Regions from separate parts of the Streptomyces sp. NPDC015346 genome, predicted to be linked through region 2. Evidence: riboswitches for the same ligand, from Rfam matches in the RefSeq annotation. Region 2 holds a riboswitch; the other holds the start of a gene.
What was found. Region 2 has a riboswitch for glycine ahead of gcvT (glycine cleavage system aminomethyltransferase GcvT). Riboswitches for the same ligand answer to the same signal wherever they lie in the genome.

Region 1: linked by a shared signal. The riboswitch ahead of gcvP (aminomethyl-transferring glycine dehydrogenase) and the one ahead of gcvT (glycine cleavage system aminomethyltransferase GcvT) in region 2 are both predicted to bind glycine.

The regions. Positions count from the first base shown of each region.
Region 1 covers NZ_JBIBTW010000003.1:4,480-20,123, forward strand. The annotation lists gene ACF06X_RS10865 (DUF881 domain-containing protein) at 1-10, shown strand, start outside; gene ACF06X_RS10870 (small basic family protein) at 7-339, shown strand; gene ACF06X_RS10875 (DUF881 domain-containing protein) at 345-1,166, shown strand; gene ACF06X_RS10880 (FHA domain-containing protein) at 1,249-2,190, shown strand; gene ACF06X_RS10885 (MerR family transcriptional regulator) at 2,221-2,964, shown strand; gene ACF06X_RS10890 (bifunctional nuclease family protein) at 3,018-3,491, shown strand; gene ACF06X_RS10895 (MerR family transcriptional regulator) at 3,681-4,310, shown strand; gene ACF06X_RS10900 (DNA polymerase IV) at 4,447-5,799, shown strand; gene ACF06X_RS10905 (PRC-barrel domain-containing protein) at 5,864-6,232, opposite strand; glycine riboswitch at 6,346-6,444, shown strand; gene gcvP (aminomethyl-transferring glycine dehydrogenase) at 6,626-9,511, shown strand; gene ACF06X_RS10915 (DUF5999 family protein) at 9,643-9,849, opposite strand; gene ACF06X_RS10920 (hypothetical protein) at 10,177-10,776, opposite strand; gene ACF06X_RS10925 (glutamate-cysteine ligase family protein) at 11,255-12,754, shown strand; gene ACF06X_RS10930 (CPBP family intramembrane glutamic endopeptidase) at 12,913-13,665, shown strand; gene ACF06X_RS10935 (PhzF family phenazine biosynthesis protein) at 13,768-14,577, opposite strand; gene ACF06X_RS10940 (PadR family transcriptional regulator) at 14,761-15,414, shown strand; gene ACF06X_RS10945 (SRPBCC family protein) at 15,530-15,644, opposite strand, start outside.
Region 2 covers NZ_JBIBTW010000005.1:291,102-306,745, reverse strand. The annotation lists gene ACF06X_RS20425 (YncE family protein) at 1-1,129, shown strand, start outside; gene ACF06X_RS20420 (EF-hand domain-containing protein) at 1,230-1,457, shown strand; gene ACF06X_RS20415 (CopD family protein) at 1,543-2,451, shown strand; gene ACF06X_RS20410 (hypothetical protein) at 3,215-3,487, opposite strand; gene ACF06X_RS20405 (NaeI family type II restriction endonuclease) at 3,688-5,199, shown strand; gene ACF06X_RS20400 (L-serine ammonia-lyase) at 5,426-6,796, opposite strand; gene glyA (serine hydroxymethyltransferase) at 6,949-8,208, opposite strand; gene gcvH (glycine cleavage system protein GcvH) at 8,237-8,614, opposite strand; gene gcvT (glycine cleavage system aminomethyltransferase GcvT) at 8,752-9,876, opposite strand; glycine riboswitch at 10,023-10,135, opposite strand; gene ACF06X_RS20380 (AAA family ATPase) at 10,274-10,945, shown strand; gene ACF06X_RS20375 (enhanced serine sensitivity protein SseB) at 11,111-11,842, shown strand; gene ACF06X_RS20370 (enhanced serine sensitivity protein SseB C-terminal domain-containing protein) at 11,883-12,665, shown strand; gene ACF06X_RS20365 (ABC transporter permease) at 12,997-13,995, shown strand; gene ACF06X_RS20360 (ABC transporter substrate-binding protein) at 14,022-15,644, shown strand, end outside.

The DNA of each region.
Region 1 (15,644 bases), on a different contig from region 2:
CACATCTTGATCGCCGTACTGGGCCTGATCGTGGGAGTGGTGGTCGGACTGTTCGTCCGGCCCGAGGTTCCGGCGGTGGTCGAGCCCTATCTTCCGATCGCCGTGGTCGCCGCCCTCGACGCGGTCTTCGGCGGGCTGCGGGCCATGCTCGACGGGATCTTCGTCGACAAGGTCTTCGTGGTCTCCTTCCTGTCGAACGTGGTGGTGGCGGCGCTGATCGTCTTCCTCGGCGACAAGCTGGGTGTGGGCGCGCAGTTGTCGACCGGCGTCGTCGTCGTGCTCGGCATCCGGATCTTCTCCAACGCGGCCGCCATCCGGCGGCACGTCTTCCGGGCGTGAGGCCGATGAGCGACGACGACACGCCTCGGAACGAGATGCCCGCGAACGAGATGCCCGCGAACGAGCCGCCGGTGAGCGGCGAGCCGGCCGTCGGTGAGAAGCAGGAGCTGACCGGACGGCAGCGGCTGGCCGCGGGGCTCTGGCCGCCGCGGGTGAGCAGGGCCCAACTCATCGTCGCCGTCCTGCTGTTCGTCCTCGGTCTCGGTCTCGCCATCCAGGTGCGCTCCACCAGCGACAACAGCGCGCTGCGCGGCGCCCGGCAGGAGGACCTGGTGCGGATCCTCGACGAGCTCGACGACCGCACGCAGCGCCTGGAGGACGAGAAGACCCGGCTCGGGACCCAGCGCTCGGAGCTGGAGACCAGCTCGGACCAGGCCGAAGAGGCGCGCAAGCAGACCCAGGAGAAGGAGCGGCAGCTCGGCATCCTGGCCGGAACGGTCGCGGCCGAGGGGCCCGGGATCACCCTGACGATCTCGGACGGCGCGGGCGCGGTCGAGTCCGACATGCTGCTCGACGCCATCCAGGAGCTCCGGGCGGCCGGTGCCGAGGCGATCCAGGTCAACGAGGTACGCGTGGTCGCGGACAGTTATTTCTCCGGCGGCGACGGTTCGATAGAGATCGATGGAACGAAGGTGACCGCTCCGTACGTCTTCAAGGTCATCGGCAAGCCCGAGGATCTCGAGCCCGCGCTCAACATCCCCGGCGGAGTCGTCCAGACCCTGGAGAAGGAGCAGGCCACGGCCTCCGTGGCCCGTTCCCAGAAGATCGTTGTGGACGCCTTGCGACCTGCGAAGCGGCCTGACTACGCTCAGTCGTCCTCGCAGTGACGCGGGGGCGCATGGCGGTCGCGCGACAAGGGCAAGACGTTGCGGGGGGTCGCCGCACCACAAGCGTGGTGCGTGGTGGAAACTGTCCGGAGGATACGGACGTTGTGAGGATGTCCGGGTCGGCAGGTGTGTTCATTCAGGGTTCGTCCTGCCCCACGGGCGGGTCTGTTTCGGTCAAGGGGAATCGCCCGTGAGTTTTTTTGCGAAGTTGTTCGGCAAGAGCGCACGCGAGGACGGCGGCAACGCCAAGCACCGCGCGCCGCGCCATGCCCAGAGCGAGGAGCAGGCCGGCGAGCGCCCGCTCTTCCGCGACGAGGTCGGTGACCGGGGCGGTGACATTCCGGGCGGACAGGGCGCGTCGTCTGTTGACCCTGCCGGTGCCGGCCGCATAGGTTTCGGAGAACCATCAACCTCAAGTGCGGGTGGAGGGTTCACTCCCGACCCGTATGCGACCCAAACCTCCGCGGGCCAGCCGCGGCAGGAGGATGCGTCCATGCCGGTGTGTACGAGGTGCGGTCACCGCAACACCGCGGACAGCCGTTTCTGCTCCCACTGCGGCACGCCGCTGCGGGGCGGGGCGCCTGTGGAGCGCGCGTCCGAGACGACGTCGACGATCTCCATCTCGGGTCTCGAGGCCTACGACGCGGAGGTCACCGGCCAGACCTCGCTTCCGTCCCTCTCTCCCGAGGCGCTGGCGGCGGTCGAGGCCCTGCCGGCCGGTTCGGCACTGCTCGTGGTGCGACGCGGTCCGAATTCGGGCAGCCGTTTCCTGCTGGACGGTGAGCTGACCACGGCCGGCCGTCACCCGCAGAGCGACATCTTCCTGGACGACTTCACCGTCTCCCGCCGTCATGTGGAGTTCCGCCGGGCGCAGGACGGCAGCTTCACCGTCGCCGATGTCGGCAGCCTCAACGGCACGTACGTCAACCGCGAGCCGATCGACTCGGTCGTCCTGTCCAACGGCGACGAGGTGCAGATCGGCAAGTACCGCCTGGTCTTCTACTCGAGCCAGCGGGGCGTGTAAACGCCCCGGAGAAGCCTTCAGGGAAGGTCCATGCTGCGATCACCGACGGGCGGTGCCGGACACGGCACCGCCACCGCGGGCGACCGGCTGGTCAGCATCGGTACGGTGCTGAGTCAGCTGCGCGACGAGTTTCCCGAAGTGACCATCTCCAAGATCCGTTTCCTGGAGGCCGAGGGGCTCGTCGAGCCCCGGCGTACGGCCTCCGGGTACCGGAAGTTCAGCCCGCAGGACGTGGAGCGGCTCGCTCAGATCCTGCGGATGCAGCGGGACCACTATCTTCCGCTGAAGGTCATCCGTGAGCATCTCGACGCCATGGCCAGGGGTGAGCAGGTCAAGCTGCCGGCCCCGGGTTCGCAGCGGGATCTGCTCGACGGTGCCTGGGATCCCGAGAGTGACCGTGCCACCGCCGCGCGGGTGGGCCGGGCGGAGCTGCTCGCCGCCGCGGAGGTGACCGAGGAGGAGCTCGCGGAGTGGGAGTCGTACGGGCTCCTGGCCCCGGGGGCCGAGGGCGGGTACGACCCCGAGGCGATCACCGTCGCCCGTCTGGTCGCGGATCTGGGGAGATTCGGTCTGGAACCGCGGCATCTGCGGGCGGTCAAAGCGGCCGCCGACCGGGAGGCGGGACTGGTCGAACAGATGGTCGCGCCGCTGCGCCGGCACCGTAATCCGCAGACCAGAGCCCATGCGGAGGCCACAGCCAAGGAGCTCGCCGGGCTCTCCGTACGGCTCCACGCGGCACTGGTCCAGACCGCGCTGGGACTCCGGGTGCAGTGAGCTGGAGGGGCCCCGACTACCCAAACCGGCCGAGCACGTCCTAGGGTTGCTGTGTGAACGAGCTCGACGTTGTGGGTGTCCGGGTGGAAATGCCCTCCAACCAACCGATCGTGCTCCTGCGTGAAGTGGGAGGCGATCGGTACCTCCCCATCTGGATCGGACCAGGTGAGGCGACCGCGATCGCCTTCGCCCAGCAGGGCATGGCCCCTGCCAGGCCGCTGACGCACGACCTCTTCAAGGACGTCCTTGAAGCCGTGGGTCAGGAGCTCACCGAGGTCCGCATCACGGATCTCCGTGACGGTGTCTTCTACGCGGAGCTGGTCTTCGCCAGTGGTGTCGAGGTGAGCGCCAGGCCGTCCGACGCGATAGCGCTGGCCCTGCGCACCGGGACGCCGATCTTCGGCAGTGACGGTGTCCTGGACGACGCCGGTATCGCCATTCCGGATGAGCAGGAGGACGAGGTGGAGAAGTTCCGCGAATTCCTCGACCAGATCTCTCCGGAGGACTTCGGTTCCAGCAGCCAGTGATTTCCAGCCGCCGGTGACCCGCTCTCCGAGGGTGCGTCAGCACATTCGAGTAGCCTTTCCCCGACGAGAGACACGGGAAACCACTCTCAGGGTGATTATCACTCGGCGTGCCGAGTGTGGCGATCGTTGACGCACCCCTAGTGACTGCCTACCTTCGTGTGGGCAGGTCAAGGACGGAGGGTCGGCGTGATGAGCAGCGGCGACGGTACGGCAGGGGGCTCCCTCGGGCGCGCGCCCGGGGAGAGCGGTCCGTATCCGCTTCACGGCAGTGTGGGCGACCTCGGGACGGACGCGGGTGCGGGCGAGGGCGCGGAAGCCGGTGCGGAGACGGTCGGATATCGCGGTCCGACGGCGTGCGCGGCGGCGGGGATCACCTACCGCCAATTGGACTACTGGGCGCGTACGGGACTCGTGGAGCCGAGCGTTCGGCCGGCGTACGGATCGGGGACGCAGCGGCTCTACAGCTTTCATGACGTCGTCGTCCTCAAGATCGTCAAGCGGTTCCTCGACACCGGGGTCGCGTTGCAGAACATCCGGGCGGCGGTGCAGCACCTGCGTGCCCGCGGCTTCCGTGATCTGGAGCGGATGACGCTGATGAGCGACGGGGCGACGGTCTACGAGTGCTCCTCGCCGGACGAGGTCGTCGACCTGCTCCAGGGCGGGCAGGGTGTCTTCGGCATCGCCGTTGGTGTGGTCTGGCGGGACGTCGAGGCGGCGCTCTCCCAGCTGCACGGCGAGCGCGTCGACACCGGAGAGACGCTGATCGGGCACAACCCGGGGGACGAGCTGGCGCGACGGCGGCGGGACCGGGCGGTCTGAGAGGCGCGGGGTTCGTGGCGCCGAGACGCGCGGGGTGGTGGCGTCGAGGGGTGCGGGGTGGTGGCGTCGAGGGGTGCGGGCGCGGCCGTACGGGTGTGCTGGTCGATTGTCAGTGGCGTAGGGCAGCATCGGAACTGTGAGAGCCGCGCCGACGATCCTGCATCTCGACATGGATGCCTTCTTCGCCGCCGCCGAGCAGGCGGCGAAGCCGAGTCTGCGCGGGAAGCCGGTGGTCGTCGGGGGGCTCGGGCCGCGCGGGGTCGTCGCCACCGCCTCGTACGAGGCGCGGCGCTTCGGGGTGCACTCCGCGATGCCGATGGGGCAGGCGCGGCGCCTCGCGCCGAACGCCGCCTACCTCGTGCCGCGCTTCGCGTTCTACCGGGCGATCAGCGAGCAGGTCATGGAGCTGCTGGGGCGTCTTTCGCCGCTGGTGGAGCCGCTGAGCCTGGACGAGGCGTTCGTGGACCTGGAGGCCGGGGGAGCGGCCGACGACAGCGCGAGCGCGCGGGCGACCGGCGAGCGGCTGCGCAGGGACATCCTGGCCACGACGGGGCTTAGCGGGTCGGTGGGGCTCGCGGGGTCCAAGATGATCGCGAAGATCGCCTCGGAGGAGGCCAAGCCGGACGGGCTCGTGCTCATAGAGCCCGGGACGGAGCGTGAGCTGCTCGGGCCGAAGTCGGTGCGCATCCTGCCGGGGGTCGGGCCGGCGACGGGGGAGCATCTGCGACGAGCCGGGATGACCACGGTGTCGGACCTCGCGGAGGCGGGCGAGGACGAGCTCGTACGGCTGCTTGGGCGGTCGCACGGGGCCTCGCTGTACCGGATGGCCCAGGGGTACGACGACAGACCCGTGGTGGCCGAGAGGGACGCGAAGTCGGTCTCGGTGGAGGACACCTTCGACGTGGATCTGCACGACCGGGTGCGGATCCGCACGGAGGTCGAGCGCCTGGCCGAACGGTGTGTGCGGAGGCTGCGGGGGTCCGGGCACTCGGGGCGGACGATCGTGCTGAAGGTGCGGCGGTTCGACTTCTCGACGCTCACCCGCTCGGAGACGCTCCGGGGGCCGACGGACGATCCCGTGGTGGTCCGGGAGGCCGCGGCGCGGCTGCTGGAGGCGGTGGACACGACGGGCGGAGTGAGGCTGCTGGGGGTGGGGGTGAGCGGCCTCGCGGACTACACGCAGGAGGACCTCTTCGCGCAGGCGGCGGAGCCGTCCGGGGGCGTGGAGGTGGAGGCACCCGAGCCGGAGGCACCCGAGCCGGAGGCGCCCGTCGAGCGGCGGTGGGCGCCGGGACACGACGTACGGCATGTCGTGTACGGCGCCGGGTGGGTGCAGGGGAGCGGGGTGGGGCGGGTCACCGTGCGTTTCGAGGAGCCGGGGTCGGCGCCGGGCCGGGTGCGGACGTTTCTCGTGGACGACCCGGAGCTGGAGGCGGCGGAGCCGCTGCCGTTGGTGGGGCGTGCGGACGGTGCGGCGGCGGTCGCCTAGCGGGCGTGCGCCCAGCTCCGACGTCGGCCGTGCCCGTGCGCAGCCGTCGACGGCCGGACACGACCTAGGACTCCTCCTGGCCCGCCAGGCGGCCGAAGTCGTGGTCCGGCGGAGGGGGCGGCGGGAGGGCGATGTCGTAGTGGCGATAGAGCTGGAGTTCCTGCTCCGGGGAGAGGTGGCGGCCCACGCCGAAGTCCGGGGCGTCCTTGATCAGGGAGCGTTCGTACGGGACGTGGAGGGCGTCGTCGATCAGTTCGCTCGGCTCCAGGGGGACGAAGGCGTCCCGGCTGAACAGGCCCGTGCGGACCGCGGCCCATTCCGGTACGCCGGTCGCGTCGTCCAGGTACACCTCGTCCACGGTGCCGATCTTGTTTCCATCGCGGTCATATGCCTTGCGGCCGATCAGGCTGCGCGGATCGACGTCGGTCTGCACGGTCCCTCCAACAGGTCGCAACTCGTGTTCAAGACTACGAAAGTGCACATCTGGGATGTCGGCCACTTGAGCGATGGCAGCGGGAACCGCGCTGGTAGGCTGGTTGTGGCTGTCGACCCCGTGCGGGAGAGTCCTCCGAAGAAACCTTTCGGAGGCGCCGAAGGAGCAAATCCTCCCCGGAATCTCTCAGGCCCCCGTACCGCACGGACGAGGTCACTCTGGAAAGCAGGGCGGGCGCTGTGACGGCATCCGCTCTCACCGACGGTGAAAGCCGGCGTGCCCTTCGGTGTGCGCCGGTGAAGCTCTCAGGTTGAGATGACAGAGGGGGAGGCCGTCCGGGCACCCACGCCGTGGTGCCCCTCGCAGGTCGTGACGACCAGGAGGCCTCCGTACATGACCGCCAACCGCACTCCGCTCTCCGAACTCGAACAGGGCATCCCGTTCGAGCAGCGGCACATCGGGCCCGACGCCGAAGCACGGGCCAAGATGCTCGCGCAGGTCGGCTACGGCTCCCTCGACGAGCTCACGGCCGCCGCCGTGCCGGACGTGATCAAGAACGCCGAGGCGCTGGGTCTGCCCGGCGCCCGCACCGAGGCCGAGGTCCTCGCCGAGCTGCGCACGCTCGCCGACCGCAACCAGGTCCTCGCCCCCATGATCGGCCTCGGCTACTACGGCACCTTCACGCCGCCGGTCATCCTCCGCAACGTGATGGAGAACCCCGCCTGGTACACGGCGTACACGCCCTACCAGCCGGAGATCTCGCAGGGCCGTCTGGAGGCGCTGCTCAACTTCCAGACCATGGTCGCCGACCTCACCGGTCTGCCCACCTCCGGCGCCTCGCTCCTCGACGAGGGCACCGCGGCCGCCGAGGCCATGGCGCTCTCCCGCCGGGTCGGCAAGGTCAAGAACGGTGTCTACCTCGTCGACGCCGACGCCCTGCCCCAGACCATCGCCGTGATCGAGACCCGCGCCGAGCCGACTGGTGTCGAGGTCGTCGTCGCGGACCTGAGCGACGGCATTCCGGCCGAGGTCGCCGAGCGCGGCGTCTTCGGCGTGCTGCTCCAGTACCCGGGTGCCTCCGGCGCCGTCCGGGACATCAAGCCGGTCATCGACGCCGCCCACGAGCTCGGCGCGATCGTCACCGTCGCCGCCGACCTGCTCGCGCTGACCCTGCTCACCTCGCCCGGTGAGCTCGGCGCCGACATCGCCGTCGGCACCACCCAGCGGTTCGGCGTTCCGATGGGCTTCGGCGGACCGCACGCCGGCTACATGGCCGTCCAGGGCAAGCACGCCCGCTCGCTGCCCGGCCGCCTGGTCGGCGTCTCGGTCGACGCCGACGGGAACCGGGCCTACCGCCTGGCGCTGCAGACCCGCGAGCAGCACATCCGCCGGGAGAAGGCCACCAGCAACATCTGTACCGCTCAGGTGCTGCTCGCGGTCATGGCCGGCATGTACGCCGTCTACCACGGCCCCGACGGTCTGAAGCAGATCGCCGAGCGCGTCCACCGCTACGCCACCGTCCTCGCCGCGGGACTCACCGCCGGCGGTGTCGAGGTCGTGCACGGTTCGTACTTCGACACCCTCACCGTCCGGGTGCCGGGCAAGGCCGCCGAGGTCGTCGCCGCCGCCCGTGAGGCCGGGGTGAACCTGTACCTCGTCGACGCCGACCACGTGTCGGTCTCCTGCGACGAGACCACTGGGCGTGCCCAGCTCGGCGCCGTCTGGAGCGCCTTCGGGGTAGACGCCGACATCGAGGCCCTGGACGCCGCCACCGAGGACGCGCTGCCCGCCGCGCTGCTGCGCTCCGACGCGTACCTGACCCACCCGGTCTTCCACGCACACCGCTCCGAGACGTCGATGCTGCGCTACCTGCGCAAGCTCGCCGACCGCGACTACGCGCTGGACCGCGGCATGATCCCGCTCGGCTCCTGCACGATGAAGCTGAACGCGACGACCGAGATGGAGCCGGTGACCTGGCCCGAGTTCGGCCAGATGCACCCCTTCGCCCCGGCCGACCAGGCGCAGGGCTACCTGACGCTCATCACGGAGCTCGAGGAGCGCCTCGCCGAGGTCACCGGCTACGACAAGGTGTCGATCCAGCCCAACGCCGGTTCGCAGGGTGAGCTGGCCGGTCTGCTCGCCGTCCGCGCGTACCACCGCGCCAACGGCGACCTGCAGCGCACGGTCTGCCTCATCCCGTCCTCCGCGCACGGCACCAACGCCGCGAGCGCCGTGATGGCCGGCATGAAGGTCGTCGTCGTCAAGACCGCCGACGACGGCGAGGTCGACGTCGCGGACCTGCGCGCCAAGATCGAGCAGTACCGCGACGAGCTGTCCGTGCTGATGATCACCTACCCGTCCACGCACGGTGTGTTCGAGGAGCACGTCGCCGATATCTGCGCCGAGGTCCACGAGGCCGGCGGCCAGGTGTACGTCGACGGCGCCAACCTCAACGCGCTGGTGGGTCTCGCCAAGCCGGGCAAGTTCGGCGGCGACGTGTCCCACCTGAACCTGCACAAGACCTTCTGCATCCCGCACGGCGGCGGCGGTCCCGGTGTCGGGCCGGTCGGCGTCCGCGCCCACCTCGCCCCGTACCTGCCGAACCACCCGCTCCAGCCCACCGCGGGCCCGGAGACCGGCGTCGGCCCGATCTCGGCGGCGCCGTGGGGCTCCGCCGGCATCCTGCCGATCTCGTGGTCGTACGTGCGTCTCATGGGTGGCGAGGGCCTCAAGCGCGCGACGCAGGTCGCCGTGCTCGCCGCGAACTACATCGCCAAGCGCCTGGAGCCGCACTACCCGGTGCTCTACACCGGCCCGGCCGGTCTGGTCGCCCACGAGTGCATCGTCGACCTGCGCCCGCTGTCCAAGGCGACCGGCGTCAGCGTCGACGACATCGCCAAGCGTCTGATCGACTACGGCTTCCACGCGCCGACGATGTCGTTCCCGGTGGCCGGCACGCTGATGATCGAGCCGACCGAGTCCGAGGACCTGTCCGAGCTGGACCGCTTCTGCGACACGATGATCGCGATCCGCGCCGAGATCGAGAAGGTCGCGTCGGGTGAGTGGCCCGCCGAGGACAACCCGCTCCGCAACGCGCCGCACACCGCGGCCGCGCTGGGCGGGGAGTGGAACCACGCGTACACCCGTGACGAGGCCGTCTTCCCGGCCGGTGTGTCGGCGGCCGACAAGTACTGGCCGCCGGTCCGCCGGATCGACGGAGCCTTCGGTGACCGCAACCTGGTCTGCTCCTGCCCGCCGCTGGACGAGTATGACAACTGATGGCTGATACGACGGCTGAAGCGTGAACCGCGCATGAGTCAGGGCCGGTTCGGAGGTCTCCTCCGGGCCGGCCCTTTGTCGTATGCCTCGTACGTGGTCGGTGCGTGTGCGCTCCGACGCCGCCGGCCGCCTCAGGCGGCGGTCGTGACGCGTCCCGCCGTCAGCGGGCGGTGCGGAGCGATGATCTGCCCGTCCGGCAGCAGTTCACCGGTGTCCTCGAAGAGCAGGACCCCGTTGCACAGCAGGCTCCAGCCCTGCTCGGGGTGGTGTGCCATCAGGCGGGCCGCCTCCCGGTCGGCGGAGTCGGCGGTGGGACAGGCTGGCTGGTGCTGGCACATGGGTGGGTTCTTTCGCTGCGTCGTGGTGAGTGTCGTCCTGCGGCTCGTGCTCATGGCCGCCCCCCGTTGTCGGTTCGGTTGGTCCAGTGTTCCCCCACGGACGTCGATCCGCAGGTATTTCGCGGCAGCTCTTCCTACTGCATGAAGACGTATCACCCGCGCGGGCGGTTCAACTCAACTGGGCGGTCTCTTCGGGTGGTTCGGGGTAGCCCCAGTGGGCTAGTCCGTACGGGTCGGGGTGTTCGACGCGCGCGTTCGGACGGAAGCGCGCCCCGCGGCCCGGTCGGCCGCGGGGCGGGAGGCGTGCGCGCGCCCGGGTGGGACGGATCAGGCCGGTGCCGGGGAGCCCAGCAGGGGCGGGGACGTGACGCGCAGGGTCAGGACGGGCAGGAGGTCCGCGACGCGGTGCGGGCGGTGGGCGGCGATGCCCGGCGGCGCGGGGGCGAGCGGGACGAGCAGGTCGGCCGGGTCCAGGCTGGCCGAGGCGCCGTCCGCCTCCGTGTCGCCGTGGAGCCAGAGCGTAAGCATGTACAGCTCCGGTACGGAGAGCAGGCGCGGCTGGTAGAGGGTGGGCAGCGCCTCCGCCTGGAGCAGGGCTCGCTCCGTGGCGGTGATGTAGGGACCCTCGAAGAAGTGCGAGAAGGACCAGCCGTCGGGGGTGAGCATCGTGTCGGCGGCGGCGACGGTCCGGTCGGTGCTCCGGATGAGGAAGCGCCAGCCGGCGAGCCGCGTGCGCGGTGCCTGCCCCGGCGGCACGACCTGGTCCCGTACGTCGAGGACGTGGACGGGCAGGGGCAGCTCGGGGCTCAGCGGCCCCTGGGCTGCCCTGAGGGCGGGAGTTCGCGCCTCGCGGACGGCGGTGGGGGAACCGAGGGCCGCGAGAACACTGCGCAGGGCCGGCGCAGGGGCCGGGGTGGGTCGGAGCATGATGGGTCGCCTCTCACTCAGGAGACACGGTGACGCGTGGGCAGGTACGACGGCGCTGTCAGCTGCCGGGCCGGAGGGGCCGAGAGGCCATGGCCGGGCGCCAACACTCTGCCTCGTTCGCGGAGTTTATACGAGACGTGTTCACGCATTGTTTCCGCTAGCTGTCGCAGATATTGCGGGCAAGGCCTCATCCGGCCTTATTTACGGGGTGATTCGGTGGCTTCCGGGCGGGTGCGCCTCGTCTGCCTGCGGCGTCGTCGCGGATGCGGACGGCCGAATAGCGATCCCACCCTTCCGGCAATTATGGCTCTGGAATATGTCCTTTGCCAGGTGCCGCTGGGATGTGCCGAGCGGGTGCTTCCACCAGCCTATCGCCCGTCGGGGTCGCACCGCAGGCGTTATGGATCAATCCGCTGGGCATCATGGTCCGTACGCGCGCGGCCGTCGCCGCCGTCGACGATCGGGGAGGGACGCTTCGATGGGCGAGAAGGTCGTGGCAGAGGGGTTCGGCCTGTCCGATCGCCAGCGATACCGGAGGAAGCTCCAGCAGTGTCTCGCGGGGCTCGCGAGGCTCTTGGCGGACAAGAGGTTCGACCGGCCGCGGAATCTCATGGGGCTGGAGATCGAACTCAATCTCGCCGGGGCCGACGGCATGCCCCGGATGGTGAATGGGGAGGTCCTCGAGCGGATCGCGAGTACGGATTTCCAGACGGAACTCGGAATGTTCAATCTCGAAGTGAACATCGCTCCGCACCGCCTCGGCGGCCGGGTTTTCGACCGGCTCGCGGAGGAGCTCAGGACCGGTCTGGGATATGCCGACCGCAAGGCCCGCGAAGTCGACGCGGGGGTGGTCATGATCGGAATTCTTCCCACACTCGCACAGCGGGATCTCGTCTTCGAGAATCTCTCCGCCGTCGACCGCTACACCCTTCTCAACGACCAGATCGTCGCCGCCCGGGGCGAGGACTTCCAACTCGACATCCAGGGCGTGGAGCGGCTGACGTGCACGTCGACGTCGATCGTGCCCGAGGCGGCGTGCACCTCCGTGCAGCTGCACCTCCAGGTCACGCCCGGCCGCTTCGCCGCGGTGTGGAACGCCGCGCAGGCCGTGGCGGCGGTCCAGATAGCCGTCGGCGCCAACTCGCCGTTCCTCTTCGGTCACGAGCTGTGGCGGGAGTCGCGGCCGCCGCTCTTCCAGCAGGCCACGGACACCAGGCCGCCCGAGCTCCAGGCGCAGGGGGTACGGCCCCGGACCTGGTTCGGGGAGCGGTGGGTGGACTCCGCGTACGACCTGTTCGAGGAGAACCTGCGGTACTTCCCGCCGCTGCTGCCGATCTGCGACGAGGAGGACCCGCTCCTCGTCCTCGACCGGGGCGGGGTGCCGCGGCTGCAGGAACTCGTCCTGCACAACGGCACGGTCTACCGCTGGAACCGCCCGGTGTACGGGTGGGTGGACGGGGTCCCGCACCTGCGGGTGGAGAACCGGGTGCTGCCGGCCGGGCCGACCGTCACCGACGTCGTCGCCAACGCGGCCTTCTACTACGGGCTCGTCAGGGCGCTCGCGGAGGAAGCGCGCCCGGTGTGGAAGCGGCTGCCGTTCGAGGACGCCGCCGCGAACTTCGAGGCGGCCTGCCGCCACGGGATCGAGTCGGAGCTGCGCTGGCCGCGCTCCGGCCGGTCGGGCGGGGTGGCGAGCGTCCCCGCTGTACGTCTCGTCCTCGACGAGCTGCTGCCGCTGGCCGCGTCCGGGCTCGACGCCTGGCACGTCGAGCCCGCCGACCGGGACTTCTATCTCGGCGTGATCGAGGAGCGCTGCCGGGCGCGGGTGAACGGCGCGTCCTGGCAGGCCGACACCTTCCACAAGGCGCTGGAGGCCGGCCTCGACCGTGAGGGGGCCCTGGCGGCGACGACCCGCCGGTACGCGGAGCTGATGCACGCGGGGGAGCCGGTGCACACCTGGCCGGTCGGGATCGACTGAGCCGGGGCACGCACCTGGGCAGGGGGGCGTTCGGCGACGGAATGGCGTCCGCACCGGCTCGTCGCGCATGATCTCCGTACCCGGAAAGCGATGGGGAAGTGGAGACAGGTGTGGTGTCGGATCAACGAGTGGTCGCCGGTTCTCTTCCCCCCGAGGGCATGCCGCGCAGGACCCTTCGCTCCGAGACGGTGCTCGTGCTCGCGCTCTCGCTCGGTGCGAGCGCTGTCTCGGCGCTCATCAGCTTCGTCGGCTCGCTGACCAAGCCGGGTGGCCTCAAGGACCAGGCGGCGACGCTGAACAGCTCGTACGCGCCCGGCCGGCCGTGGCTCGACCTCGCCTGGCAGCTCTTCGGGATCGCCTCAGCACTGGTCCCCGTCGTGCTCGTCGCGCATCTGCTGCTGCGTGAGGGGGCGGGGCTCCGGGCCATCGGCTTCGACCGGTCCAGGCCGTGGCCGGATCTCGGGCGCGGGGCGCTGATCGCGGCCGGGATCGGCAGCGCCGGCCTCGCCTTCTACCTGGCGGCGCGAGCTGCGGGCTTCAACCTGACGGTGGTGCCCGAGGCGCTGCCGGACGTGTGGTGGAAATACCCCGTCCTGATCCTGTCGGCGGTGCAGAACTCCGTACTGGAGGAGGTCATCGTCGTCGGCTATCTGCTGCGCAGGCTGGGGCAGTTGGGGTGGACGCCGATGGCCGCCCTGGTGGCGAGTTCGGTGTTGCGAGGCTCGTACCACCTGTACCAGGGGATCGGCGGCTTCATCGGGAACGTCGTCATGGGCGTCGTCTTCGTATGGCTCTACCGACGGTGGGGGCGGGTGGGGCCGCTGGTGGTGGCGCACGCGCTGCTCGACATCGTGGCCTTCGTCGGATACGGGCTGCTGGCCGGGAAGGTCGACTGGCTGCCCACCGCGTAGACGAGGAGCGGGGCGGGAGCGGGAAGGTAAGGGAAGGGAAGGGGCGTACGGCGGCGGCCGTACGCCCCTTCGTCGTAGGGGGCGGAGGCGGGACGGGCCGGGTCAGGCGTGCAGCTCGCCGTCGATGACCATGACCGCGTGGCCGGTCAGCAGGGTGCGGTCGCCGCGCAGGCTGGTGCGCACGATGCCGGTGCGGGCGCCGCCCTGGAAGCCGGTGAGTTCGTCGCGGCCGAGGCGCGCCGACCAGAACGGGGCGAGCGCGGTGTGCGCGCTGCCGGTGACCGGGTCCTCGTCGATGCCGACGCGCGGGAAGAAGCAGCGGGAGACGAAGTCGTAGCCGCGCTCGGGCCGTTCGGCGGCGGCGGTGGCGATGACGCCCCGCTCCGAGAGGTGCGCGAGGGCGGCGAAGTCCGGCGCGAGAGAGCGGACGGCGGCCTCGTCGCGGAGCTCCACGACGAGATCGCCGATGTGGGGCGCGGTGTCGTGGACGGAGACGGCCTCCGTGCCCAGCGCCTTGGTCAGGCCGTCCGGGGCCGTGACGGGCGTCAGCGACGAGGTCGGGAAATCCATGGTGATGGTGGAGTCCTCCTCGGCCGTGGCGCTGAGGATGCCGCAGCGGGCGGCGAACCGGACCGTCCCGGTCGCGAGCCCGGTGGTGTGCAGGACGTGCGCGGTGGCGAGCGTGGCGTGGCCGCACATGTCGACCTCGGTGGTCGGGGTGAACCAGCGCAGGGCCCAGTCGGCCTCGCCGCCGGCCGGGAGGGGGTGGGCGAAGGCGGTCTCGGAGAGGTTGACCTCGGCGGCCACCTTCTGGAGCCAGTGGTCGTCCGGGAAGGAGTCGAGGAGGAGGACCCCTGCCGGGTTGCCGGAGAAGGGGCGGTCGGTGAACGCGTCGACGATTCGGATCCGCATGTCAGGGACCGTACCGGCGCCGTAAAGCCGCAGGCCAAGGCCAATCCGGAGTGAGTGGACCGGTCCGGGTCGGTCGTCGGGTTAGCAGGAGGGCTGGCAGAAGGGTTGGCAAACGAACACTTCCGATATATCGTTGAGGCATCGCGACAGTTCGATGATGTACCCGATGGAAGGAGCGTTGCGATGCGTTCACATGGACACGAACACGGACATGGAGACTGCGGACCCGGCCCTCGCGGCCGGGGGGACTTCGGTCGCGGCGCGTTCGGCCGCGGGGAGTTCGACCGTGGTGACTTCGAGCGACGGCGCGCCGCCTTCGGCCCCTTCGGGCCGGGCTTCGGCGGCGGACCGTTCGGCGGAGGCCCCTTCGGGGGCGGGCGGGGCCGCGGCGGAGGCAGGGCGCGGCGCGGAGACGTGCGCGCCTCGATCCTCGCGCTGCTGAAGGATCGCCCGATGCACGGCTACGAGATGATCCGGGAGATCGGCGAGCGCAGCGGCGGGGCGTGGAAGCCCAGCCCCGGCTCCGTCTACCCGACCCTCCAGCTCCTCGAGGACGAGGGCCTCATCGCCAGTGAGACCGAGGGCGGCAAGAAGCTGTTCACGCTCACCGACGCCGGCCGCGCCGAGGCCGAGTCGGGGCCCGAGGCGCCCTGGGAGGACGCCGGGCGCGGTGTCGACTGGGAGGCGCTGAACGAGATCCGGCAGGCCGGCTTCGGTCTGATGGAGGCGTTCGGGCAGGTCTGGAAGACCGGCAGCGCCGAACAGCGGCAGAAGGCGGTCGAGGTCATCAACGACGCCCGTAAGAAGCTGTACCTGATCCTGGCCGACGAGCACTGAGAGGCCGGACCGGACCAGTCCGGACCGGACCGGTCCGGCGAGAGGGGCCCCGCGGCGATGCGCCGCGGGGCCCCTTCTCGCGCTCGGTGGGGGGTCGGGTTCGTGTGTGTGGGGGTCAGGTCACCAGGCCGGCCAGTTTGCGCAGCGACTCGTTCAGTGCCGCGGTGGCGGAGTCCTTCAGCTTGCCCGCCATCAGCGAGACGGCCGCGCCCGTGAACTCCCCGTCGATC
Region 2 (15,644 bases):
CGCCGGCTGCGGCACCACGGACGACACGGCCTCGCCCCGCGCCGGTGCCAAGAAGGAGGCCACCGCGCCCGCCGCCGTACCGAAGAAGGCCGCACCGCCCGGGCTGCCCGGCATGCCGCCGGTCCTCGACCCCAAGGACGTGTACGCGGCCGACCGGCCGAACAAGCTTTCACCCGTGGTCAAGGACTTCCCGTCCCGGGTCTACGTCCCCAACACCAACTCCAACACCGTCTCCGTCATCGACCCGGCGACGTACCAGGTCATCGAGACCATCCCGGTCGGCATCCAGCCGCAGCACGTCGTCCCCTCCTGGGACATGAAGACGCTCTGGGTCAACAACAACCGCGGCCACACGCTCACACCGATCGACCCGGCCACCGGGGTCGCGGGCAAGCCGGTCGAGGTCCACGACCCGTACAACCTCTACTTCACGCCCAACGGCAGGTACGCCGTCGTGATGGCGTCCCTCGACCGCGAGCTGGTCTTCCGCGACCCGCACACCATGGAACGGAAGAAGACCGTCCCCGTCTCCTGCTACGGCGTCAACCACGCGGACTTCTCCGCCGACGGCCGGTACTTCATCGTGTCCTGCGAGTTCTCCGGCGAACTGCTCAAGGTCGACACGGAGAAGATGGAGGTCGTGGGCCAGCAGAGGCTGCCCTTCGAGGGCGCGATGCCGCAGGACGTGAAGATCTCGCCGGACGGCAAGACCTTCTACATCGCCGACATGATGGCCCACGGCATGTGGGTCCTGGACGGCGAGAAGTTCACCACCCCGTCGCTGATGCCGACCGGCAAGGGCTGCCACGGCCTCTACATCTCCCGCGACTCCAAGGAGATGTACGTCCCCAACCGCGGCGAGGGCTCCATCTCGGTCTTCGACTTCGCGAAGAACAAGCTGACCAAGAAGTGGTGGCTGCCGGACGGCGGCTCCCCGGACATGGGCGGCGTCTCGGCCGACGGCAAGGTGCTGTGGCTGTCCGGCCGCTACGACTCCGAGGTCTACGCGATCGACACCACGACCGGCGAGCAGATCGCCCGCATCCCGGTCGGCGGCGGCCCCCACGGCCTCGCGGTCTACCCGCAGCCCGGCCGCTACTCCCTGGGCCACACCGGCATCTTCCGCTGACCGCCGGCCGGCGGCAACGCGCTCGTACCCCCCTCATCGGCCGCGCCCGGGACCGATAATCTGACCCCCGTCATCGAAGCACCAAGAAGGGGCGGCAGCAGTGGCGGACATCGAGTCGGCACGCAAGGCATTCGAGCGGTTCGACGTGGACGGGGACGGGCTCATCACCGCCGCCGAGTACAAGAGCGTGATGGCCCAGCTGGGTGACTTCCACGTCACCGAGACGGTCGCCGAGGCGCTCATCAACCAGCGTGACGGCAACGGCGACGGCAAGCTCTCCTGGGACGAGTTCTGGGCGCACCTCGACAAGGGCTCCGCGCAGGCCTGACCGGCCGGGCGAGGGCGGGCGGCGCCGTCCCACGTGCGTACGTACGTGAGTTGCCGCCCGCCCCGCCCGAGGTGACGATCGACCGGTGACGCCTCCCGGTCCCGAAGGTGCCCCGATACGTCGGACGGCAGCCGTACTCGCCGCTCTCGCGGCCCTCACCGTCGCCCTCCTCGGCGCCGGTGTCGCCCAGACGGGCACGGGCGAACTCCGCGTTCCGGCGGCCGGCACCACCAGCGTGCTCCGCGTGCTCGTCCTGGTCGCGCTCGCGGTCCACCTCGGCGAACTCGCCGGCGGCCGCATGGCCCGCGCGGGCCCCCTCCCGCGCCGCTGGTCCCCGGCCGCTTCCCTGCTCGGCGCGGCGGCCTCCGCCGGGCTCCTGCTGCTCTTCGCGGCCGTCAGCGGCCTGGGCCTGGCCACCGTCTACGGCACACGCGAAGGCCGGCTCCTCCTGATCATGGCCAACGCCTTCGCCCTCGCGGCCCTCTGCGCCGCCTCCCGCCGCCCGGCGCTGGCCCTCGTGCCGCTCACCGGGGTCGTCTGCGCCGAGGCCCTGCGCGCCCACCCGGAGGCGTACACGCCCGCGATAGGCACCGCGCTGACCGTCGTCCACCTGACGGCGGCCTCGCTCTGGTTCGGCGGGCTGCTGTACGTCCTGCGGACCATGCGGCTGCGCGGTGGCGGTCGTGACGTCCTCGTCCGCTACGCCCGCACGGCCGCCTGGGTCTACGCCGCGCTGGTGATCACCGGCACCTGCTCGACCCTGCGCCGCCTCCCGCTGGACGTCGTCCTGGCCACGGCGTACGGCAGGGTCCTCCTCGCCAAGCTCGCCCTCTTCGGCGTGGTGAGCCTGCTCGCTCTCACGGCCCGGTACCGCATGCTGCACGGCGGCGACCCGCGGCCACCGGCCCGGATCGAGCTGGGGGCGCTGGCGGCGATCGTCGTGGTCTCGGCCCTCCTCACGGTGGTACCGGACCCCCACTGGCTCACCCCCTGACGCCCGGGGAAGCACCCGTCCGGCTCAGCACTCGATGATGTTCACCGCGAGACCGCCGCGCGCCGTCTCCTTGTGCTTCACGTTCACGTTGCCCGCCACGCTGATCAAGTCCTTGACCTGCGCGTTCATGGTCAGTTCGTTTGCCTAACCGGCCAGCAGGGACTTCTGAGGCACTTTGTGCCGGGGACCTTGCTCCAGCCACGCGTCCATGGCGGCCAGGCCCCGGAAGCGCGTCCATGAGCATCGGGGCACCGGCAGCCATCGTTGAGCGCGTGACTCGCGACCGGCCTCGTGGCTGGTGCTTGAGCCACGATCCTTCCGGGGCCGTGCGTCCGAAGTCAGGGTGCTTCCTACGGCCGTACACCTCTCAGCGGTGTACTTGACGCCCTTCCGCGACAATGCGATGTCCGCGGCCGAGCCCGTCTTCGACAGGAAACGGCCACAGATGCTCCACGTGCCCGGAATGGCGGGTCTTTCCTCCTCGCCAACATGCCCGGTCCATCGAGCAGCCTGGTGGCCGAGAGCACGAGGGAGTCTTGAATGTGCAACCAAGGCTGAGGACTACAGCTCGCGACCGCGGCCTGAACTGCCGGCACAGGGGCTGCGGCGGCCCCCGCTACCTCCACATCGTGGCCTGATCCGAGCGCCAGAAGATCGACAAGCCTGAGATGCCAAGTTGATCGGAACTGTCTCGATCGATTCGATCGATTACCTGAATCGATCGCGCTGACTGCCAACGGCCCCTGTGATGGCCGGGACTCGATCACGACCCCTCGGCATCCGAACTGCTGCCCGTCCTCTGGTCCCCGTCGCTCCGCGCCTCGGGCAGTTTCCTCGCCCCGGACTCCGGCTCGGAACCCCGGCCACCCGATCCCATGCGCCATGTCGAGTAGAGGCCGGCCAACGCGATGGTCACCGCGGCGAGGGATTCGGGTGCGACGCCGAGTGCCACGAGCGCCACACCTGTGGCCAGCACGGCGACGAGGGCTGCGAAGTCGGATGTGGAGCGGCTGGGGGACGGGGTGCGCTGGGGCATGGTGGCTCTCCTCAAGGGCGTGGACGACCAAACCACCGTGCCGCCTTGACGATCACCCAGGTACTCTTTTCTCTGTTCTATCCGAGAGAACATCGAATCTGATGAGAAAAGGGGGGCTGATGGCAAGGCGGTCACGTGACCAAGGGGGGCGTCCTCCTGGGGTGCCGCTCGGAGATTCCGAGGCGGAGAACCACTTGGTCGTGTTCTTGCGCGACCTTCGTGATGCCGCCGGCCTGTCGGTGGAGCAACTGCACCTCCTGCTGCCCGACATGGTGGGCAACGCCGCGAAGCCTGCCGTGTCGACCCTGCACCGGCGTTTGAGGGGCGTCGGCCTCAGGAACCATCGAGGTCTGGTGGATGCCGTCGTCAACGTGTGCGTGACGGACCCGGCCGAGGCGAGTAAGGCCGTCAACAGGGCCCGTTCGCTCCTGAGGGAGGCGTGGAGCCGGCCCGTCCCAGACGGATCCGGCAGTGGCGTGGGCGGGGACTGCACGGCCCATCTCGCGAAACTGGTGAAGGTGCAGGAGCAGTTGCTGGAGCTCACCGCAGCCCTTGGCCGCGTCAAGCAGGCGAAGGAGCAGGCCGAGGCCCGACTGGACGCGCGGGTGAACTCCCGCGACGAGGAACTCGCCGAGCTGAACCGCAGGCTGCTGGTGGTCACGGGCGAACGGGACGAGGCACGTCACTCGGCCCGGGAGGCGGCCCAGCGGATCGCATCCCTGGAGCGGCTGCTTGCCGCCCTCAGGCCGTCACCTGCCCGTGCCCGGCCGGCGGAGCCGAAGCAGGAGAGGGACAAGGAGCAGCCGCGGGGGGAGGAGGAATCGCTCTCCGGTGAGCGTGACGTGGCGGCGGTACGGGAGGAGCTCCAGAGGCTCGACCCGTACGGGCGTCGTATGGCGGCTGTGCTCGAACAGGCCACGGAGCGACTGCTCGACGGGGCGCACACAGGGCGCTACCGCTGGGAGGACCTCACCAAATCGGAGAAGACGATGACCGGGCAGCTCGTCGAGAACCTCATGAGGCACGACTTCCAGTTCGACAGCAGCCCCAGGCTCGACTTCCGGATCGCCGGCGTCGACGTGGATCTCAAGGTGACGACCGGGACGAACTGGATGATCCCGAGGGAAGCGCAGGGGAGCGTCTGTGTGCTGGTCCGCCTCGACCACCGCAGGGGATCGTGGAGCCTTGGCGTGGTGAGGGCGACGGAGCAGGTAGTGGCCGATGTCGGGAACAGGGATGGCAAGCGGACCCTGAGCGCTGCGGGGCGGGAGGCGATCGCGTGGATCCATCGAGATGTCCCCCTGCCCGTGAACATCCTGGACCGGCTTCCGGCCGACGAGGTGAGCGCCATCCTCGCCGAGGAGACCGGGCAGCGTCGCGTGAACGAACTGTTCCGCGTCGCTCAGCGCCAACCGGTGACGCGTACGGTCGTGGCCACGGTCGCGAGGCAGCAGGACGCGGCGAAGAGAGTGCGAGGTGCCCGCGGAACGCTGGCGGCCGAAGGAATCGTCATCCTGGGCCACCAAGCCGCCCACCCCGAGATCGCCAGGGCCCTGGGTCTGCCGGTGCCGGAGAAGGGGTCGTGGGTCAGCGCCCGCTTGGCGTCCGTCACGGAAGAGGAAGAGGGCTCGAGCCGGTGGGTTCTCCTCTCCGGTGAGCGGTGGAGACTGGCGACGCCAGACGACGAGCCGGGCCACCTTCCCGCGTACTGACGATGGGCTCGCTGCATGGGCGGCGTGCAGGCTGGGCCCATCCTCGCACCAGGCATGTGCGGGGTCGGCGAATACATCAGGAAGCGTGCCCTGCTCAGGGACATCCCAGGGACTTTTTCAGGGACTTTCACGTCTGTCCCAGGGAGCCAGGGACTTTCCGCCGCGTAAGGAGGGAAGGCCCTGACAGCGCTGAAAGATACAAACGTGCTGGTCAGGGCCTACAGTCTCAGCACTCGATGATGTTCACCGCGAGTCCGCCGCGCGCCGTCTCCTTGTACTTGACCGACATGTCGGCGCCGGTCTCCTTCATGGTCTTGATGACCTTGTCGAGGGAGACCAGGTGGTTGCCGTCGCCGCGCATCGCCATACGGGCGGCGGTGACGGCCTTGACCGCGGCCATGCCGTTGCGCTCGATGCACGGGATCTGGACGAGGCCGCCGACCGGGTCGCAGGTCAGGCCCAGGTTGTGCTCCATGCCGATCTCGGCCGCGTTCTCCACCTGCTCCGGGGAGCCGCCCAGGACCTCGGCGAGCGCGCCGGCGGCCATCGAGCAGGCCGAGCCGACCTCGCCCTGGCAGCCGACCTCGGCGCCGGAGATGGAGGCGTTCTCCTTGAAGAGCATGCCGACCGCGCCGGCCGCGAGGAGGAAGCGGACCACGCCGTCCTCGTCGGCGCCGGGCACGAAGTTCATGTAGTAGTGCAGGACCGCCGGGATGATGCCGGCCGCGCCGTTCGTCGGGGCGGTGACCACGCGGCCGCCCGCCGCGTTCTCCTCGTTCACGGCCATCGCGTAGAGGGTGATCCACTCCATCGCGAGCGCCGCCGGGTCGCCCTCGGAGCGCAGCTTGCGGGCCGTGTTCGCGGCACGGCGGCGGACCTTCAGGCCGCCCGGCAGGATGCCCTCGCGGGACATGCCGCGCGAGACGCAGGCCTGCATGACGCGCCAGATCTCCAGGAGGCCCTCGCGGATCTCCTCCTCCGTGCGCCAGGCCTTCTCGTTCTCCAGCATCATCGCGGAGATCGACAGGCCGGTCTCCTTCGCCAGGCGCAGCAGCTCGTCGCCGGTGCGGAAGGGGTACTTCAGGGCCGTGTCGTCCGGGACGATCGGGTTCTCGCCCTGGACGGCGTCCTCGTCGACGACGAAGCCGCCGCCGACCGAGTAGTACGTCTTCTCCAGGACCGGGGCGCCCTCCGCGTCGTACGCGAAGATCGTCATGCCGTTGGCGTGGTACGGCAGCGCCTTGCGGCGGTGCAGGATCAGGTCCTCGTCGAAGTCGAAGCCGATCTCGTGCGCCCCGAGGAGGTTCAGCCGGCCGCGCGCCTTGATCCGCTCGACCTGCTCGTCGGCGGTCTCGACGTCGACCGTGCGCGGGGAGTTCCCCTCCAGGCCGAGCAGGACGGCCTTCGGCGTGCCGTGGCCGTGGCCGGTGGCGCCGAGGGAGCCGAACAGCTCCGCCCGTATCGAGGCGGTGTGGGCCAGCAGGCCCTCGTTCTTCAGCCGGCGGGCGAACATCCGGGCCGCTCGCATGGGGCCCACCGTGTGGGAGCTCGACGGACCGATACCGATCGAGAACAGGTCGAAGACCGAGATGGCCACGGGAGACTCCTTGTGGGGGTGGTAGACGCCGTTGTCTGCCGGGGTGGAGCAGAAAAGCGCTGGAACACGGGGTGGGGCACCGCGCTCACCGTCCAGTGTGCGCGGTGCCCCCGGGGTCCGTCCGAACGAACCTGGAACAAAATCGTACGAAATTACTTCAGGCCGGGGTACAGCGGGTGCTTGTCGGCCAGAGCGGTCACGCGGGCCTTCAGGGCCTCCGCGTCGAAACCGGGCTTCAGGGTCTCCGCGATGATGTCGGCGACCTCGGTGAAGTCCTCGGTGCCGAAACCGCGGGTGGCCAGGGCGGGGGTGCCGATCCGCAGACCCGAGGTGACCATCGGCGGGCGCGGGTCGTTCGGGATGGCGTTGCGGTTGACCGTGATGCCGACCTCGTGGAGGCGGTCCTCGGCCTGCCGGCCGTCGAGCTCGCTGTTGCGCAGGTCGACGAGGACCAGGTGCACGTCCGTGCCGCCGGACAGGACCGAGACACCGTGCTGGGTGACGTCGTTGCGGACCAGGCGCTCGGCGAGGATCTTCGCGCCGTCGACCGTACGGCGCTGGCGCTCCTTGAACTCCTCCGAGGCGGCGACCTTGAAGGAGACGGCCTTGGCCGCGATCACGTGCTCCAGCGGGCCGCCCTGGAAGCCGGGGAAGACGGAGGAGTTCAGCTTCTTCGCGAACTCCTTCTTCGCCAGGATGATGCCGCCGCGCGGGCCGCCGAGCGTCTTGTGCGTGGTGGACGTCACCACGTCGGCGTATTCGACCGGGTTGGGGTGCAGACCGGCCGCGACCAGGCCGGCGAAGTGCGCCATGTCGACCCACAGGTAGGCGTCGACCTCGTCGGCGATACGGCGGAACTCGGCGAAGTCCAGCTGACGGGGGTAGGCGGACCAGCCCGCGATGATCACCTTGGGGCGGTTCTCCTTGGCCAGGCGCTCGACCTCGGCCATGTCGACCAGACCGGCCTCGTCGACGTGGTAGGCGACCACGTTGAACTGCTTGCCGGAGAAGTTCAGGCGCATGCCGTGGGTGAGGTGGCCGCCGTGCGCCAGGTCCAGGCCCAGGATCGTGTCGCCGGGCTGGGCCATCGCGAACAGCGCGGCCTGGTTCGCGGAGGCGCCGGAGTGCGGCTGGACGTTGGCGTACTCGGCGCCGAACAGGTCCTTGACCCGGTCGATCGCGATCTGCTCGGCGACGTCGACGTGCTCGCAGCCGCCGTAGTAGCGGCGGCCGGGGTAGCCCTCGGCGTACTTGTTGGTGAGAACGGAGCCCTGGGCCTCCATGACCGCGACCGGAGCGAAGTTCTCCGAGGCGATCATCTCGAGGGTGGACTGCTGGCGGCGGAGCTCGGCGTCGACGGCGGCGGCGACGTCGGGGTCCAGCTCGTGGAGAGGGGTGTTCAGAAGCGACATGAATCGATCCCTGGGGTCTCGGTCTCGGTTAGCCGGCGGTGAAAGCGGCGTACTCGTCGGCGGAGAGCAGATCGTCCGGCTCGTCCGTGATGCGCACCTTGAACAGCCAGCCGCCCTCGAACGGAGCGGTGTTCACCAGGGAGGGGTCGTCGACGACGTCCTGGTTGGCGTCGACGACCTCGCCGGTGACCGGGGCGTACAGGTCGCTGACCGACTTGGTCGACTCCAGCTCGCCACAGGACTCGCCCGCGGTGATGGTGTCCCCGACGGCGGGGAGCTGGGCGTAGACCACGTCACCGAGCGCGTTGGCCGCGAACTCCGTGATACCGACCGTCGCGACGCCGTCTTCGGCGGTCGACAGCCACTCGTGCTCCTTGGTGTAGCGCAGCTGCTGGGGGTTGCTCATGACCTGATTCTCCTGGATCGGGGGAGTGCTGATGAACGTGGGTCTTGCGAGGTGAGACACACCGTGAGACGCGGGGTGCGCGACCGTGTGCGGGACGGGGTGGGTGGCCGGGTGCTGGACCGGGTGGGGCGGAAACGTCACTTCTGGCGCTTGTAGAACGGCAGCGCCACGACCTCGTACGGCTCGTGCGTGCCGCGGATGTCCACACCTACACCCTGCGTGCCGGGCTCGGCGTGCGCCGCGTCCACGTACGCCATGGCGATCGGCTTGCCGAGGGTGGGGGAGGGGGCGCCGGAGGTGACCTCGCCGACGACCTCGCCGTTCGCCACGACCGGGAAGCCGGCGCGCGGCACCCGGCGGCCCTCGGCGATCAGGCCGACGAGCTTGCGCGGCGGGTTGGTGGCGGCGCGCTCGGCGGCGGCCTCCAGGGCCTTGCGCCCGACGAAGTCGCCGCCGTTGGTCGTCTTCTCGAACTTGACGACCCGGCCCAGGCCCGCGTCGAAGGGGGTGAGGGAGGTGGTCAGCTCGTGCCCGTACAGCGGCATGCCCGCCTCCAGGCGGAGCGTGTCGCGGCAGGACAGGCCGCAGGGGATCAGGCCGACCGGGGCGCCGGCCTCGGTCAGCGCCTTCCAGACGCCCTCGGCGTGCTCGGGCTTCAGGAAGAGCTCGAAGCCGTCCTCGCCGGTGTAGCCGGTACGGGCGATCAGCGCGGGCACCCCGGCGACCGTGCCGGGCAGGCCCGCGTAGTACTTCAGCCCGTCCAGGTCGGCGTCGGTCAGCGACTTCAGGATGCCGGGGGACTCGGGGCCCTGGACGGCGATCAGGGCGTACGCGTCACGGTCGTCACGGACCTCCGCGTCGAAGCCGGCCGCGCGCTCGGTGAGCGTGTCGAGGACGGTCTGCGCGTTGGAGGCGTTGGCGACGACCATGTACTCGCGCTCGCCGAGCCGGTACACGATCAGGTCGTCGAGGATGCCCCCGTCCTCCTGGCAGATCATCGTGTAGCGGGCGCGGCCGATGCCCACCGTGGAGATGTTGCCCACCAGGGCGTAGTCGAGCAGCTCGACGGCCTGGGGGCCGGTGACCGTGATCTCGCCCATGTGGGAGAGGTCGAAGAGGCCGGCCTTGGTGCGGACGGCGTTGTGCTCGTCGCGCTCGCTGCCGTAGCGCAGCGGCATGTCCCAGCCCGCGAAGTCGGTCATGGTCGCGCCCAGGGAGCGATGCAGGGCATCGAGGGCAGTCAGGCGGGGGGCAGTGCTCATGGGTGTGGCTCCCAGGTCCCAGGCAAGAAATCATGACGGAGAAGGACGTCCTCCCCATCTGTCATGGAACCTGAGAGGTTCACCGAGGGCATCCTCGGCTTGCACCTTGGGTGGGGCGCGACGACGCGCCCGCTTTTCAGATCTGCCTCATCCGCGCGGTACGGGGCCTGAGAGATTCAAGGGAGGGTCTTGCTCCTTCGGCGCCCGGACTGCTACAGCACTGCTACAGCCCTGTCCGGGACTCTCCCGCGCGGATTCGAGCGGCCAGTATGTGGTTGTGTGCGCTTGGCGCGCACATCATTGCACGCGGGGTCTGATCGGCAAATCGCTTGTGCCTCATTACCGTTTCTTTACACTTCTTGGGAAGGGTCCTCAGGACCCGACAGGGGGAGAGGCGATGACGTTCCACCACACCGGCGCATACGCGACGGGTACGGGCATACCGGCCCAGCGCGCCCGGGCGAGAACCCGCAGGCGCCACGCCGTCACGCCCCTCCTCCGTGACCTGCGCGAGCGGGGCGGCCGCGGCCCCCGCGCGCTCGCCTTCGCCGCCGGCGACCTGGTGGTCGTCTCGGGGCTGCCCGGCAGCGGCAAGTCGACGCTGATGCGGCGCGCGGCCGACGGCCGGGGCATCGATTCGCAGGACGCCCGCGAGCGCTGGGAGGCGCGGATGCCCCGCTTTCTGCCGTACGCCGTCTACCGCCCGCTCGTCCGGATCGCCCACTACGCCGGGCTGCGCCGCGCCCTGCGCGCGGGCCGCAGCGTGGTCGTCCACGACTGCGGCACCCAGTCGTGGGTGCGGAACTGGCTGGCGCGCGAGGCGCGCCGCCGGGGCCGCGCCCTGCACCTGATCCTGCTCGACGTCACCCCCGACACCGCCCGCGCGGGGCAGCGGGAGCGGGGCCGGGGAGTCTCCGGCTATGCCTTCGCCCGGCACCGCCGGGCGGTCGGCCGGCTGCTGCACTCCGTCGAGACCGGCCGCCTGCCCCGCGGCTGCGCCTCGGCGACCCTCCTCGACCGCGACGCGGCCGGCGCCCTGCGGACGATCGGTTTCCGCGACGCGGACTGACACCCGTACCGACGCCGTCCAGACGGTGGGCCCCGTCGCCCGGCGAGGCGGACCGGCGCGCTCCGTACGCTTGTGGACGCGGCGGTGTCAGGGCGGCGTTAGGGTTCTGCCCGGAAGGCGCCGTGAGCAGGGCGCGGGAGAAGGGGAACGAGGACCGTGGACGTCATGTGGCCGGGCAATGAGCTCGAAGAGGTGCTGGCCGCCTCGCTCGGCAACCCCGCCGCGGGGGGCCGGCTCGTCGAGGTCCTCGGACGGAGCCCCGTCTGGGTGCCCCTGCCCAACGGCGGCGGGCCCGACAGCACCGACCTCGACCTGCCCACCCTGGAGATCGACGGCCTCCCCTACGTCCCCGTCTTCAGCTCCGAGCAGCAGTTCCTCGCCTGTGTCGGCAGCCACATGTCCTTCACCGTCGCGCCCGCCCGCGACTTCGCCCGCGGTCTGCCCCCGCAGCTCGGCATCGCCGTGAACCCGGGCGGCACCGTCGGCGCCCCGCTGCCCCCGCCCGCCGTCGCCGAGCTCTGCCGGGTCGGCCGCACCCCGCTGGACGGCCCCGCGAGCGGCGGCCGGGTCCGCCTCTTCGAACCGGACTGGCAGGACGACCCCGTCGACTTCCTCTCCGCCGCCGCCGCCGAGTTCGAGGCCACCGGCGTCGTCGTCACCGCCCGCCGTGCCCTGGCCAGCGTCGAGGGCACCGAGCCGGCCCTCTTCGTCGGCGTCCAGCTCGCCGGCTGGGAGGGCGTCGACCGCAACGCGCCGCTGGACGCCCTCGGGCGCGCGCTCGGCCGGGTCGAGGTGGCCTGGCCGGTCAATCTCATCCTCCTGGACGTTGCGCAGGACCCGGTCGGCGACTGGATGCTGGAGAAGGTGCGCCCCTTCTACCAGCGGGCCTCCGCGTAACTAAGCTGATTCGGTGGACGGAAGAGGGGCGGGACCCAGGGTGAGCGCGTCAGGCACCGCTGCGGCCGGACAGGTCGAGCACACGCTGCGCCAAGTGGCACCCGGACGCTACGACGCGTACGAGCGGCTGCTGCACGCCCTGGCCGACGGCGATCTCTGGATGCTGCTGTGGCAGGGCGCGCCGGGCTCGCCGGACGCGCAGTACGGAAACATGGAGGTCGACGGCCTCGGGTACGCCCCCTGCGTCACCTCCGCCCAGGAGCTCGCCGCCTCCGGCTGGAACCGCGCCCACGAGGTGGTCTCCGGCCGGGACATCGCCCGCGCCCTCTACCCCGACCGCTGGGGCATCTGGCTCAACCCGCACGACCCCGGCGGCGGCGTCGGCATCCCCTGGGCCGACCTCCGCCGGATCGCGACCGGTCTCGACCGGATGCCCGCCGGACCCCTGCGGCTCTCCGAACCCGCCCTGGAGATCCCGCAGTTCTACGCCCTGCTGACGCAGAACGCGCACCGCACCCCGGCCGTACGGGCGCTGCGCCGTGCCTGGGTGCAGCCCGCGCTCGGCTCCCCGTACCTCGCCATCGGTCTCGACCTCTACGACACCTCCGCGGCCTCGGTCGAGGCGGTGCGGGGCATGATGCGCCAGTCGATCTCCGCGGTCCCCGACGGGCTGCCCGTCTCGACGGTCGCCATGTCCGACGCGTACGACCCGGTGGCGATGTGGCTGCGGGCCAACGCGCGGCCGTTCTACGACCGGGACGCGCACGCCGCCCCCGCCGCCCCCCGCCAGGGCTCCGGCTACGGGTACGGCTACCCCAATTGACCGTCTCACCGGGACCGTTGGCTTTTTGTCCGACTTGATGGATTAGTGGCCGAGATGGTCCGCTGAGGCGAGCGCCCCGTCCGGATAACGGAAGCCCACGAACCGCATCACGGTTGAGCAAACATTCCTCGTCAGGTCTGGCGGGTGATCGTAAACCCGTTGAAGACTCCCCGCTAACGAAGGACGTCGGTCCTTTGTGCGAGCCGCATCACATGCGGCGTTCTGGGTAATTTCCGCACCATCGGAACCGCTTGCACCACTGATGCGAGAACGGCCGTTGCGGTGACGGGGTACGGGCCGGCTACCGCCGGCCGGGAGGGGTCTAGGCACTGTGACCGCACCGATCGAGACCACCGGACCGGCTGCCGAGGCGCAGCCGGAGGCAGTACTCACGGGGGCCCGACAGAGCCAGATCGAGGGACGTTCACTCGGCCAGATCGCCTGGACGCGCTTCAAGCGCGACAAGCTGGCGGTCGCGGGCGGCGTCGTCGTCCTCCTGCTCATCCTGCTCGCCGTCCTCGCCAAGCCGATCCAGGCGGTCTTCGGCCTCGACCCCAACGAGTTCAACCAGGACCTCATCGACCCCGCACTGCTGGCGCCCAAGGGCGCCTGGGGCGGCATGAGCTGGGACCACCCGCTGGGCGTCGACCCGCAGTTCGGCCGCGACCTGCTGGCCCGCATCATCGAGGGCTCCTGGGTCTCCCTGCTGGTCGCCGGCGGTGCCACGGTCCTCTCCGTCTTCATCGGCGTGGTCATGGGCGTCGTCGCCGGCTTCTACGGCGGCTGGGTCGACACCGTGATCAGCCGCATGATGGACACCTTCCTGGCGTTCCCTCTCCTCCTCTTCGCGATCTCCCTCTCGGCGACCCTGCAGGACGGCGCGTTCGGCCTGAGCGGTCTCCCGCTGCGGATCAGCGTGCTGATCTTCGTGATCGGCTTCTTCAGCTGGCCGTACATGGGCCGGATCGTGCGGGCGCAGACGATGACCTTGCGCAACCGCGAGTTCGTCGAGGCGGCCAGGTCCCTCGGCGCGCGCGGCCCGTTCATCCTCTTCCGGGAGCTGCTGCCCAACCTGGTCGCGCCGATCCTGGTCTATGCCACGCTGCTGATCCCCACCAACATCCTCTTCGAGGCGGGTCTCAGCTACCTCGGCGTCGGCATCGCACCGCCGCAGGCCTCCTGGGGCGGAATGCTCACCACCGCGGTCGACACCTACCAGGCCGATCCGCAGTACATGTTCGTGCCGGGCCTGGCGATCTTCATCACGGTCCTGGCCTTCAACCTGCTGGGCGACGGGCTGCGAGACGCCCTCGACCCTCGCAGCAAGTAACCAACGATTGAGGGGGCTTTCCTCAGGTGAAGACGAGAAAAACGACTCTTCTGGTCGCCACGACAGTGGTGCTGGCGCTGGGGGCGTCCGCGTGCGGTGGTTCCAAGGACGACAAGGGCGGCGGCAAGAGCGGCTCGGCCACGGCCGACGCGGCGCTGACCTCCATCGTCAACAAGTCCGACAAGAAGGGCGGCACCGTCTCCTTCGAGATGTCGGACGAGCCCGACTCGCTCGACCCGGGCAACACGTACTACGGCTGGGTGCAGAACTTCTCCCGCCTGTACGGCCGTACGCTGACCTCCTTCAAGCCGGCGGCCGGCAAGGAAGGCCTCAAGGTCGTCCCCGACCTCGCCGAGTCCCTGGGCAAGCCCAGCGCCGACGCGAAGACCTGGACCTACACCCTGAAGAAGGGGCTGAAGTTCCAGGACGGCACGCCGATCACGTCGAAGGACGTGAAGTACGCCGTCGAGCGTTCGAACTTCGCCCCCGAGGCGCTGTCGAACGGCCCGACGTACTTCAAGGCGCACCTCATCGGCGGTGACAAGTACCAGGGTCCGTACAAGGACAAGAACCCGGCCGGCATCGCCTCCATCGAGACGCCCGACGCCCACACGATCGTCTTCAAGCTGAAGAACGCCTTCGCGGACTTCGACTACCTGGCGACCTTCTCGCAGACGGCCCCGGTGCCGCGCGCGGCCGACAAGGGCGCCGAGTACGTCAAGCACATCGTCTCCAGCGGTCCGTACAAGTTCTCCTCCTACGAGGAGGGCAAGGGCGCGACCCTCGTCCGCAACGAGAACTGGGACCCGAAGACCGACCCGATCCGCCCGGCCCTGCCGGACAAGATCACGGTCCGCTTCGGTGTGAAGCAGGAGACGGTCGACGCGAACCTGATCTCCGACAACCTCACCGTCGACGGCGCCGGCACCGGTGTCGCCCCGGCGACCCAGCCGAAGGTCCTGACCGACCCCAAGCTGAAGAAGCAGACGGACAACCCGTACGCGGGCGCCACGTCCTACATCGGACTGAACGTCAACGTCGCGCCGTTCAACAACATCGAGTGCCGCAAGGCCGTCCAGTGGGGCCTCGACAAGGCGTCGGTCCAGGCCGCCGCCGGTGGCGACCCCAAGGGTGACGTGGCCAGCACGCTGATCCCGCCGAGCGTCGCGGGCTACGCCAAGTTCAACCTGTACGAGACCGCCGGCAACAAGGGTGACGAGGCGAAGGCCAAGGCGGCCCTCGCCAAGTGCGGCCACCCGAACGGCTTCAAGACCAACCTGTCGGCCCGTTCGGACCGTCCCTCCGAGATGGCCATGGCCACCGCGGTGCAGGCGTCGCTGAAGAAGATCGGCATCGAGGCGGAGATCAAGTCCTTCCCGGCCGGTAAGTACTTCCAGAACTTCGCGGGCAACCCGAGCTACGTCAAGGCCAACAAGCTCGGCATGATCATGACCGCGTGGGGCGCCGACTGGCCGACCGGCTTCGGCTTCCTGGACCAGATCATCAACGGCTCGGCCATCAAGCCGTCCGGTGGCAACAACGTCCAGGAGCTGAACGACCCGGCGATCAACAAGATGCTGAACGAGGGCATCGCGACGACCGACACCGCCGCCCGCGAGAAGATCTGGGGCGAGGTCGACAAGGCCGTC